DNA from 2 places in the Arthrobacter sp. R1-13 genome. Region 1 is predicted to be linked to the other one. Evidence: riboswitches for the same ligand, from Rfam matches in the RefSeq annotation. Region 1 holds a riboswitch; the other holds the start of a gene.
The links. Region 1 has a riboswitch for cyclic di-AMP ahead of M1D88_RS19770 (hypothetical protein). Riboswitches for the same ligand answer to the same signal wherever they lie in the genome.
Positions count from the first base shown of each region.

Region 2: another riboswitch for cyclic di-AMP. It lies ahead of M1D88_RS04210 (M23 family metallopeptidase); the one in region 1 lies ahead of M1D88_RS19770 (hypothetical protein).

Region 1 covers NZ_CP096420.1:4,270,034-4,275,938, reverse strand. The annotation lists gene M1D88_RS19790 (hypothetical protein) at 1-62, shown strand, start outside; gene M1D88_RS19785 (amidohydrolase family protein) at 70-1,545, opposite strand; gene M1D88_RS19780 (Y-family DNA polymerase) at 1,618-2,916, opposite strand; gene M1D88_RS19775 (LexA family protein) at 2,909-3,340, opposite strand; cyclic di-AMP (ydaO/yuaA leader) riboswitch at 3,546-3,703, shown strand; gene M1D88_RS19770 (hypothetical protein) at 3,706-5,055, shown strand; gene M1D88_RS19765 (ATP-binding cassette domain-containing protein) at 5,082-5,905, opposite strand, start outside.
Region 2 covers NZ_CP096420.1:864,360-870,264, reverse strand. The annotation lists gene M1D88_RS04225 (HNH endonuclease) at 1-196, opposite strand, end outside; gene M1D88_RS04220 (NlpC/P60 family protein) at 508-1,260, opposite strand; gene M1D88_RS04215 (C40 family peptidase) at 1,363-2,076, opposite strand; cyclic di-AMP (ydaO/yuaA leader) riboswitch at 2,081-2,258, opposite strand; gene M1D88_RS04210 (M23 family metallopeptidase) at 2,388-3,215, opposite strand; cyclic di-AMP (ydaO/yuaA leader) riboswitch at 3,219-3,458, opposite strand; gene M1D88_RS04205 (metal-dependent transcriptional regulator) at 3,581-4,276, opposite strand; gene serC (phosphoserine transaminase) at 4,590-5,720, shown strand; gene M1D88_RS04195 (DUF3027 domain-containing protein) at 5,812-5,905, opposite strand, start outside.

The sequences.
Region 1 (5,905 bases):
TTCATGCCGTTCACGGCTCACTTCCGTTCGCCAATCTTGTCCAGGCGCGCGCAAAGAACTAAATATTCCTCAACCGTTATAGGTGAACCTCCCGCCCACAACGGTTGCCGCCACTGGCATACGGGCGAAAACGTCGTCCGGAACAGCCAGCGGGTCGCCGTCGAGGATCGCGATATCCGCCCGGTCTCCAACCTGGATCCGTTTCCGTCCCCGGGCCGACGCCGCCAAGGCCTCTTTCCGTGTGATGGACTGCTCAGGGTGCCAAGGCTCCCGCCCGTCCTGCCTTGACCGGGTGGTCGCCGCTGACATCGCCGCCCATGGATCCAGCGGCGCTACCGGAGCATCAGATCCCAGCGCCAGCATGGCTCCCGCTTCCAGCAGTGAGCGCAAAGGGAAGGCCCGGTCAGTGTGACCGGCCCAGTTTGCCTCTGCCGCATCCCGGTCATCCAGGGCGTGCAGGGGCTGGATACTGGCAGTCACGTTCAGGTCGGCGAACCGGCGGAAGTCCTGCTGCCGGACAAACTGGGCATGTTCGATCCGCCCCGGAATGCCGGCGCGCTCGAAAGCGTCGAGCGCCACCTTGTTTGCGGCGTCGCCGATGGCGTGGACAGCAGGAACAAACCCTGCCTCCCCGGCCCTCTCCAACAGCGCCAGCAACTCGGCTTCGCTCACGGTGAGGACTCCCTTTCCGCCATGGGGGTAGGGGTCCACGCAGAATGCGGTGCGCGTGTTGAGGGAGCCGTCGATGAGAACCTTCATCGGTCCGACGCGCAACAGGCCGCTCCCGGGAAAGGCTTGCCCGGTACGGAGCCCCAAGCCGGCGGCGCGCCCAAGGTGCTCGGCATAGACCCCGACGTCGACCCTCACCGAGTCGAATCCGGCCGCCTCGCGCCTCATCCAGGCATCCCGGTTCCACGCCATTTCGAAGTCCACAATGCCGACTATCCCGCGCGACGCTGCAATTCTTGCGGCATCGGCCACCCAGCCATCCACCAGAGGGTCAGGAAGCTGGTCCAACTGGCGCGTGACGGCGAACGCTGCGTCTTCCCGCAGCAGGCCATCGGCATCGAGGAAAACTCCGTAGCGCTTGGCAGCCGCACTGTTCAGCCACACACAATGGAGGTCGTGGCTGAGGAGTGCCGTCGGCTGGCGCCGCGTCACGGCGTCGAGCATCTCCAGTGTGGGAGCGTCGCTCCACACAGCGTCCCGGAATCCGACGCCGACCAGCGTCGTGTCGGACTCCATGCCGCCCAGGTGGGGGCGGAGGAGCTCGACGGCGTTCGTCGCCGACTCTGCGCGGGAAAGATCCAGCCGCTGGGCAGCAAGTGCCCACTGAGTCATGTGGACATGCTCGTCCCAGAGTCCGGGGATGGCGCAGCCGCCGTCGAAGTCCACAACAGTGGGGCGAGCCGGATGGTCTCCCGCCGGCGAGATACGAGAAACCACCCCGCCAGCGATGTGAATGTCAGAGCATTCCGAATCGCCGGGTTGCCGGATGGAGGCAAGAACTACATCGGACGGGGCGGCCGCGGAGGGGTGAACCATAGCAACAGGCTAGGCGTGCAGGAGCAAGCGGCAAAGCGAACCCCGGTGGCGGCAGGGTGATGCGCGTGGGATCTAGGCAGCCTTGACGAGCGGGAGTTCATCCCAGTGCGTGGTGTAGCGCGGGGACATCATGTCGCGTTTCATGGTCCAGTCCGGGCCTCCCCTGATGCCGGCGTGACCCAGTCCGATGGAGCCCCGGCCATAACGGCGGGCCACGTCCTCCAGAAGAGGGCCGATGCCGCGTTCCTCGTGAGGGTTCTCGAACGGAGACAGGGGCGGTTGGTTCCCCGAGGGGCGCAGATCGGTCACCATGATTCCCGCTTTCGCATATTTGATTCCCTCCTGGATCTGCGGCAACAGAGCATGCGCTGCCCGGGTAAGGAGCACGGGATCGGCGGTGGGCATCGGCAACCTGATGCAGGCCGACGGGTAGGAAGTGTCCTGGGGGTTGTAGTAGGACGTGGCGGCGTATGCCGTGAGGACTCTGGTCTGCAATCCGTGCTTGGCCAGCCTGGCGCTGGCCTGCTGACCGTAAATGCTGAGGACCTGGCGAAGTTCATGGACGGTAGTGATGGGCGTGGAGAAGGACCTGCTGAAAATCAACTGGTCCCTGCCGATCCGCTCCTCCTCCATCGGAATGCATGGTGTGCCCTGAAGCTCCAGGACGGTGCGCATCACCATCACTGAGAAGCGGTCCCGGATCATCACAGGATCTGCCTTTGAAAGGTCAAGGACCGACTGGATTCCCATGGCATTGAGGCGTTTGGTCAGGCGGGAGGCGATGCCCCAGATCTCGATCACCGACAGCCGGGCCATCAGTGTTTCCCGCTGGGCGAGGGGGAGGGAATCCCAGAGGCAAACACCGTTGAAGCCCGGATTGTTCTTGGCCCACTTGTTCGCAAGTTTTGCCAGGGTCTTGGTTCCTGCGATTCCGACGCACACCGGCACGCCTACGTTGCGGCGCACGGCGGCCTTCATCTCCAGTCCAAGCCGAAGGAGCTCATCCGGGGTTCCCTTGACGCCAAGGAAGGCCTCGTCGATGCTGTAGACCTCCAGCCAGGCCGAGAACCTGCTGAGGAGTTCCATCACGCGCGCGCTGATGTCGCCGTACAGCTCATAGTTGCTGGACCTGGCCACCAGGCCCCACTCCTTGACCCGTGGTGCGATCTTGAACCAGGGCTCGCCTACCGGGATGCCCAGTGCCTTGGCCTCGGGTGACCGGGTAACGGCACACCCGTCGTTATTGGAGAGCACAACCAGTGGCCGACCTTCCAGGGATGGGTCAAAGGCACGCTCAGCCGAGGCATAAAAACAGTTCACGTCCACGTGGGCGATCTGCTGCATCCGGTGCATCATTGCCGGCTTAGACATGGTGGAGGCACCTCGTGGCCACGCCCCAAATGATGAGGTCGGACAGTGCTGCAACGCGGATATCCGGGTAGTTCGCACTTTCCGCCTGGAGCAGGACGCCGCTTTGTCTGATGCGGAGGCGTTTGATGATCAGTTCACCGTCCAGTACGGCGATGACCACGGACCCGTCCTTGGGCTCCAGGGCGCGATCGACGATCAATTCGTCCCCGTCGCTGATGCCCGCCCCCTCCATTGAATTTCCCGAGACCCTCACCACGTACGTGCTGGTGATGTCCTTGATGAGGTGTTCGTTGAGGTCGATCCTGCCGTCAAAGTAGTCCTGCGCTGGCGAGGGGTAGCCTGCAGCCACCGCCACAGGGGAGATGAGAACCGTGAGCAGCGAGCTGCCGGCGGCTATCATACGAGGACCCACAATAATGCCCACAACACACCTTCATTCGAATATATGTTCGATAATTCAGTGTACTGCGAGGTCGGACAAAAAGGCCTATCGCATCCGGATGGTGCAACGTGACTCGCCGCCAACCTTTTCCTGTTACCTAAACGTGACTTTAAGGGAGGGTTTCCTGTACGGTTTGTGCGTGGCCCATCTGGATCGGGCCGCGTCCGGGCTGACGCCGAGCTCTGCCACATCCCGGACTCCCAACACTAAGGCAGAGACGGGGGACCCAGAGTCTTCGGGCCGCTACCCAGCGGCCCGTGGGGTGAAGCCGTCACGTCTAACGTGCCGGCCGGTTGACCTCTTCCGAACCCGACAGCTAACCTCGCAGGCGTTGAGAGGCAACCATCATGTCCCGTTCTTTCGATCAGTCGCGCCCTTTACGCGCCGGACGGCATCGCGCAGAAGCTGCGCCATCCGTCAAAACCCCCAGCCCAACAAACCCCGCCGCGGAAGAGCCGAACCTCGGGACGGCTCCCACGGACCCCGTTTCCACCACCGTGATTCCGGCCGCGCCGATTCCCGCAGAACCTGAGCCCACTGCACCGGTTTCCACCGTCACGCGGCGAAGCAGGGACAGGCGCCCGGCCTTTGAAGTACCCCCTGCCCCCAGGACTGCGCCTGTGACTGAAGCCGCTCCGACGACCGTGCAGGAGAGCTCCGCTCCGGAAACCGCACCCATAGCCGAAGTGCGTCCCGCCCCCGCAGCGACGCGACGGAGCAGGACGGGGCGCGCGGCAGTTGAAAAGCCAACGGTGAGCGCATCGGCCGCCGCTGCAATCGACGCCCAGACGAGCGCACATAGCCCTCAGCTGGCTGCCGTATTCAGTTCCAAGCCCGATGATGTCCTGAAGAAAGCCGTTTCGGTTCGTGTCATGGGTCAAAGGATGGCCGTCGTAGCCGGAGCCTTTGCCGTGCTGCTTGGCGTAGGAGCAGCCAGCCAGGCCACAGAGCTGCCCTTCTTCGGCAAGGAAACTTCCGCCCAGGAGGCCCCCGGCACAACGAACGCGACTCGGGCGACCTCCGGAATACGGCCGACCGCCGGAACCACTACCCCCCGGCCAACCGTCTCGGCCACGTCCCCTGGGACAACCAGCGGCACCCCGGCCCAAGCGGCGGCCGGTGCCGATGTCCCGGCGGCAGCGGATCAACAAGGCACTAGCCTGCCTGGTGTGGGCAGCCTCCCCATGCCGGTGGACGCTCCCACCCTGGCGGCAATAGCGGCTGCCTCCACCGCCGCGGCTCCGCCCGCCTCTGCCACGTCCCCGAACGCCCAGCCTCCGGCCTCTTCCTCGAACCCTCAGCCCGCGCCGGCCTCGCCAACGGCGGCACCGGCTCCTGCGACAACCGCAGCACCAGCACCAGCACCAGCACCGACACCGACACCGTCGCAGTCACCGAGTACACTGCTGACGCCAGTTACCGGCTTGCTCGACCCCTTGCTGGGCACGGCCACCGCTACGGCTCCCGCAGCCGTGGACGGCGCTGCGGAAGACGTCGTCGATACCAGCACTTATGCCAGCAGCCGCCTGGCCTCGTACGGATGGGGCGCCGAGGAGATGACTGCCCTGAGCACCCTTTGGGACACCTCAGCTGGGTGGCGCGGCAGCCAGGTGGACAGGGGCATGAGCTACATCAAACAACGCTATGGTTCCCCGACCAAAGCCTTGGAATTCCGCGCAGCGAATAACTGGTACTGAGGCCTGCTCCGGGTTTCGTGCCGGCGTCAGGCCCCCACGTACGCTGCCAGATGCTCACCTGTGAGCGTGGAGCGGGCTGCGACAAGGTCAGCGGGAGTGCCTTGGAAGACGATCCGGCCGCCGTCATGGCCGGCACCGGGACCGAGGTCGATGATCCAGTCGGCGTGCGCCATCACCGCCTGGTGGTGCTCGATGACGATGACCGACTTGCCGGACCCGACCAGGCGGTCGAGCAGACCCAGCAGGTTCTCGACGTCGGCCAGGTGGAGGCCCGTGGTCGGTTCGTCGAGGATATAGACCTCACCCTTCTCCGCCATCTGGGTAGCCAGCTTGATGCGCTGGCGCTCGCCGCCTGACAGTGTGGTGAGTGGCTGGCCGAGGGTGAGGTAGCCGAGCCCGACGTCCACGATCCGGTCGAGGATCTTGTGGGCAGCAGGCGTGCGGGCCTCTCCTTCGCTGAAGAAGATGTTCGCTTCTGTCATCGACATTGCCAACACCTCGGCGATGTTCCGCCCGCCCAGCGTGTATTCAAGGACCGACGCTTGGAACCGGCGCCCCTCGCAGTCCTCACACGTGGACTCAACGGTGGCCATAACGCCCAGTTCGGTGAAGATGACACCCGCGCCGTTGCATGTGGGACAGGCGCCCTCAGAGTTGGAGCTGAAAAGCGCCGGCTTCACTGAATTAGCCTTCGCAAACGCCTTGCGGATGGGCTCGAGCAGACCGGTGTACGTGGCAGGGTTGCTGCGGCGTGAGCCTTTGATGGCGCCCTGGTCAACCACCACCACGCCGTCGCGGTCGGCCACTGAACCATGGATCAGTGAACTCTTTCCTGAGCCGGCAACTCCCG
Region 2 (5,905 bases), 1.1 Mb from region 1:
CAGTGTTGTACCTTGGCCGGATATAGCGGTTGAGCAGGATCACGGACGGTCGGCCCAGGATCTCCTGTGGCCCGACGACGGGATCGTCGCCCTCGGCCACCACGCTGGCTTTTCCAGCGAGCACAAGCACCAGCGCCCGGCGGAAGGTGACTACCGCCAGCGGTTCATATCCAGCATTCAGAACGAGTGTGCGCATGCGCATACCTCTTCACGGCCGCACCCGTCAGGGGCACGAGGGCCGGCTGCCCTCGGCATGTCCGGGCTAAGGATCGACATCACCAGAGTAAACACTGAATGCCCGAATTGCCGAATCCAGCCTTTGCGGCGAGCCGCAATTCCGATTACGCTCCGTCTCAGAATCCTTGGGCGATGGGCAACGTCGTCGTGAAAAAAGCAGAAAGACCCCCGTCCTAAGACGGGGGTCCTTCCGAGAAGTTTCTCCTGGCGGCAGTTCCAGACCGTATGGGTCCAGAGCCAGGATGGGCTGCTGTTTGCTTGGAGCCGGTATTAGCCGCCTACGCGGATGAAGACCGGGCCGGAGCCGACGTTGACGCTGAACAGGGCGGTGGTTCCGCCGTTCCAGCCACCGTGGACTGCCTGGCCGTTGCCGACGTAGACCGCGATGTGGGCCATGCCCATTCCGCCGTTCTCGTAGTAAGCAAGGTCACCGGGCTGAGCTTCGGCAGCGCTGACCGTGCGGCCGAGGGACAGGTAACCTGCCGGCCAGCCGTGGTAGTTGATGCCGACGGCAGCCAGGGAGTTGGTTGCCAGCATGGTGCAGTCCTGGGCAACGCCGAGCTGGGCGTAGGCGGCAGCGGCGATTGAAGCGCCCATGCCACTTGAAGCTGCGGGTGCGGGAGCGGTAGCAGCGACCGTTGCCGTAGCGGCAGCGGCGGGAGCTGCCGGGGCGGCTTCCTGCACCTCGACGACAGGCTTGGGTGCTTCGACGACCGGAGCCGGCGTCGTGGAGACAGCAGGCTTCTCGTACGAGATAGCAATCGTGGAAGCGGCTGAAATTGTCGCCGGGGTGGCCGACTTCACTTCGAGGGTGGACGCAGAGGTGGATTCGCGCTGAACGCTCGTGTCTGCCGCGTTGGCGGCAATTCCACTGGTCAGGACCAGGCCGGAGGCAGCAGCGATAACCGCAGCCTGACGGCCCACACCACCGGCGTTATCGCCGACGGACTTGGCAATGACAGCCAGCGAGTTGGTCTTGGTGACCTCGGCGCGGTGCCGTGCAATGGTTGCACGTGTAGTCATTAATTTTCTCTCTTTCGTATTCCTCGGACCGCGCTGGGCAGGCCGTGGGCTATGGACGTTCCGGCATCTTGGGGGTAGGCCGGAACGCCCCGAACGGGTTACTTAGCGAAGGGTGTAAAACGAGGAGGTGCCTGTTGCAGACACCGCGTGCAGGATGGTGCCCTGCGAGGGGTTCAGCGCGCTGATCATCATGCCGTTGCCAACGTAGATACCAACGTGGGCACCGCCGTTTTGCATGACCAGGTCACCGGGGGCGGGAGTGGAAGTGGGCGTCATGGACGTCCAGGCATTCGTACGGGGGATGCTGATGCCGGCCTGGGCGTAGACCCACTGGGTAAAGCCTGAGCAGTCCCAGCCGCTGGGAGTGGTGCCGCCCCACAAGTAGGGGCTGCCGATGCCGGTGTAGGCGATTGCTGCCAGGCCCGATGCAGCCGCTGACGAGGCGGCCGGCTTGTCGGTGGTGGCAGTCAGCTCGATTGCCGGTTCCTCGGACTGTGCCTGGACAGTCTCGATCTTCGGCGCTGCTTCGGTGGTCACGGACGGACGCTCAAAAACGACCTTGGCGGTCGGCTCCGCGGTTACCGCGATCTGAGTGGACTGTGAGCCTGATTCCGCGGTGGCGGCAACTCCAGGATTGCCCTCCGCCGCACTGGCTGGCAGGCCGGCAGCAAGAATGAGCCCTGAAGCAGCTGCAATGACAGCAGCTTGGCGACCAACGGTTCCCGCGTTGTTAGCAACGGCTTTAGATACGGAACCCAAGGGGTTCATGCGCACCGATTGAGCACGGTGGCGCGCAGCATTGTGGCGTGAAGACACGAAAGTAGCCTCTCCCAATGCCTACGAGGTGAGCTGTCGGATTCGGATGGGAGTCACCCGGCCACTTGGCTTCGTGAGAAGCTTCGCGACTTAACCCCAAGGTCTTCTTTCGAAGACCAAAATTGGTTCCCCCGCCTCTGCCAGACGATGTAATGCGAACGGACCTTGAGCGGTGGCAGAGTTAGGCAATCCACTCAAGAGCGCCAACTTCGGAAAAGTTGGCGTGGTTTAGACGGTACAGGACTTTGGATTGAATGTCACATTCAGGTCACGGCATGTCACAGAAATGTGAGAGTAATCCATCATCTAAATCAGAGCCAGCCCATGGGGTCGACAACTTCGCCGTTGACCATTACTTCGAAGTGGAGGTGGCAGCCGGTTGACGCGCCTGTGGTCCCGCTCAGGGCCACAGTGTCGCCCCGGGTTACTGTCTGGCCCACCTGGACATCGGACGAGGACAAGTGGTTGTACGTGGTTTCGAGCCCGTTACCGTGATCGATGACCACGCGGTTTCCGCCTCCGAAGGGATGCCAGCCGGCAAAAGTGACCGTGCCGCTGGCTGCTGCATGGACGGCGGTACCGCACTGGGCAGCGAAGTCCTGGCCGCGGTGGAATTCTCCGTAGCCGCCGGTGATGGGGCTGACGCGGTAGCCGAAGGGGGAGGCAGTTATGAGCGAATCCAGTGGGGCCCCAAGGCTTCCGGCAGACGCTGCCCGGCTGACGCTGCCGGCGGACTGTGCGCTGAGGAGTTGCTTGAGCTTGCCGTCGGGATCACCGGTGGTGGAAACGGTGGTGCGGCTGAAATCAACCTTTGCGCCCGCAGCTGCGGAGACTTCAGGCTGGACAGAGGCGGAAAGGGCAGCACCCGTCGAGCCGACGCCGCCGGTGGCTGCCAGGGGGCTTGTGGCCGGAACCGTGACTGTGAGGATCAAGCCTGTGGCTGCCAGGGCGATGCCTGCCTTTTGCCCTACACCGCTGGCGCCGGCGAATTCTGTGACCTGACGAAAAGGGCTGCGTTTGCGGCGTGCATCCCGGTGCGGGTCCCGGGGACGGCCAGCGGCGGCGACAGCTTCGGATACTTGCAGCTCCAAAGCAGGACCGGTCGCACGGCGACGGCCCCTGGCGTTCTGGGTGGTCAAAGGTCTTCCTCTCTGGATAGCCTGCGAAGTTAGCTGTCGGATTCGGATCAGAGAGTGCAAAGATCCGGTCCGCCACGCAAGCTTTCCGGCACAGAGGAACCCTAAGAGGGACCCTTCGTTGGTGTGCTTGCTGCTGGCGGACTTCACCCCAAGGCTGTTTCTCAACAGCCGGTTGTGGTTCCTCCACCTCTGCCAGTAGGTGACTCGTGCACCTGATCTGCTGGCAGAGCTCGGCTTCAGATCAGGTAACGCTTTAGTATCGGCGCTAGTGCTCAACTATAGGCGATTAAATGGCGCAGTAATAATTTCGTTATATTTGGTCTGCTCCACGCACACTGTCCCGGGCGGCCGCTGATGAGGGACGGTCAGCTGACCGTAACAAACACGTGAGCCGCAACTTCGGGCGGAAGTTCCAGCGCACCTTCGATGTCCGGCACGCGCACTGAGATGTATTCGCCCACTCGCTCCAGCGAAATGGTTGCCCCGGGCCGGATGCCACCTTCGTCCAACTGAACGAGGAGTTCGGGCTCCACCTGGATCGGTTCGGCAAGCCTGCTGATCCGGACATTGGAGTTGACCCGGTAAGCCGACATTGCCACCAGGAGATTAACTGCGCCGTCGCTGAGGGGCTGCGAGGCTTCCCCGCCCAGTGCAGCGAGCCCGGGGATGGGGTTCCCGTATGGGGACTCCGTTGGATGGTCGAGCATTTCGTAGATCCGACGTTCCACCCGCTCACTCATTACATGCTCCCAGCGGCATGCTTCATCGTGGACGTATGCCCAGTCCAGACCGATCACATCGGCGAGGAGGCGCTCGGCCAGGCGATGCTTGCGCATGACCTCAGTGGCGCGTTTCCGGCCTGTTTCCGTCAGCTCCAGGTGGCGGTCACCCGAAACAACCACAAGCCCGTCCCGCTCCATCCTCCCAATGGTCTGCGAGACAGTGGGCCCCGAATGACGCAGTCGCTCTGCAATGCGGGCACGAAGCGCCACAATGTTTTCTTCTTCAAGCTCCAAAATCGTCCGAAGATACATCTCGGTTGTATCGATCAGATCCGTCATCCAGCTCAGCTCCTCGAGCTCAGTATCTTGCGTCCGTCAGCCGTACCTCATGCCGGACCGTGCCGGCGGTCCCATGGGGCCTCCGCAACGCAGCCCGGCCCCGGTGCTGTACGTCAGGCCAGCTTAACGTATTTTGAACTACTCCGGATAATCACTACCCAACCAAATGAGCGGCGGTGTTGGTCATGACCGCAGTGTGACGATCAAATTCCGTCAGTGGGCCCCGTCAGGCAGAATAAACGGGAGTCTTAGTTGCAGCAACCGTTACCTGCCGGGCCATCTCCTACGTCCAAAGTCGAAAATTGGAGCCATTGTGAGCGACACCAGCATCACTATTCCCGCCAACCTCCTACCCAAGGACGGACGGTTCGGTGCCGGCCCTTCCAAGGTCCGCCCGGAGCAGATGGCTGCACTGGCCGCGGCTTCGGCAACGCTGCTGGGAACGTCCCACCGCCAGGCACCTGTAAAGAACCTTGTTGGATCCGTCCGTCAAGGCCTGAGCGAGTTTTTCCAGGCCCCGGAAGGCTACGAAGTCATTCTCGGCGTCGGCGGGTCCACTGCATTCTGGGATGTCGCCGCATTCGGGCTGGTGGAACGGAAAGCCCAGCACCTGTCCTTTGGTGAGTTCGGTTCGAAGTTTGCCGCTGCCACCAACAAGGCGCCCTTCCTTGAGACCTCCTCAATCATCAAGGCTGAGCCCGGCACCCGGCCCGCCCCTGCTGCTGAAGCCGGCGTTGACGTCTACGCCTGGCCGCAGAACGAGACCTCCACCGGTGTTGCCGCCCCCGTCAAGCGTGTCCTCGGCGCTGACGAGGGTTCACTGGTCCTGGTGGACGCAACTTCCGCCGCGGGCGGGCTCGCCGTGGATGTGGCCGAGACTGACGTCTACTACTTTGCGCCGCAGAAGAACTTCGCCTCCGATGGCGGCCTGTGGCTCGGGCTGTTTTCCCCGGCAGCTTTGGAGCGGGCAGCCCGGATCAAGGCGAGCGGCCGGTGGATCCCCGATTTCCTCGATCTTCAAACGGCAATCGACAACTCCCTGCTGAACCAGACCTACAACACGCCCGCGTTGGCCACGCTGGTGACATTGGACGCTCAGGTGCAGTGGCTCAATGCCAACGGAGGCCTGGACTTCGCAGCGAAGCGGACAGCAGACTCTGCCGGCCGCATCTACGACTGGGCGGATGCTTCCGAGTATGCGACGCCGTACGTCGTCAATCCTGAGGACCGCTCCAATGTCATTGCCACCATAGACTTCGATGACTCCATCGACGCTTCCGCGATCGCCAAGGTGCTCCGCGCCAACGGAATCGTTGATACCGAGCCCTACCGCAAGCTGGGACGCAACCAGCTGAGGATCGCCACATTCGTTGCCATCGAGCCCGATGACATCACCGCATTGTTGGCCAGCATCGATTACGTGGTAGCTGAACTGAAGAAGTAGCAGCCTGCAAGTCCTGCAGAGAAAAGATCTAAAGACAGCGTCCGACGGCGCCGCCCGGGATTACGTCCGGCGGCGCCGTCGCCGTCTTTGGTTAAACGGTTCCCTCTGTGGAAGGGCCGGCCTCATCAACGGGCTCAGCCTCATCGAACGGCTCGTCCTCATCGAAAGACTCAAACGACTCGGCT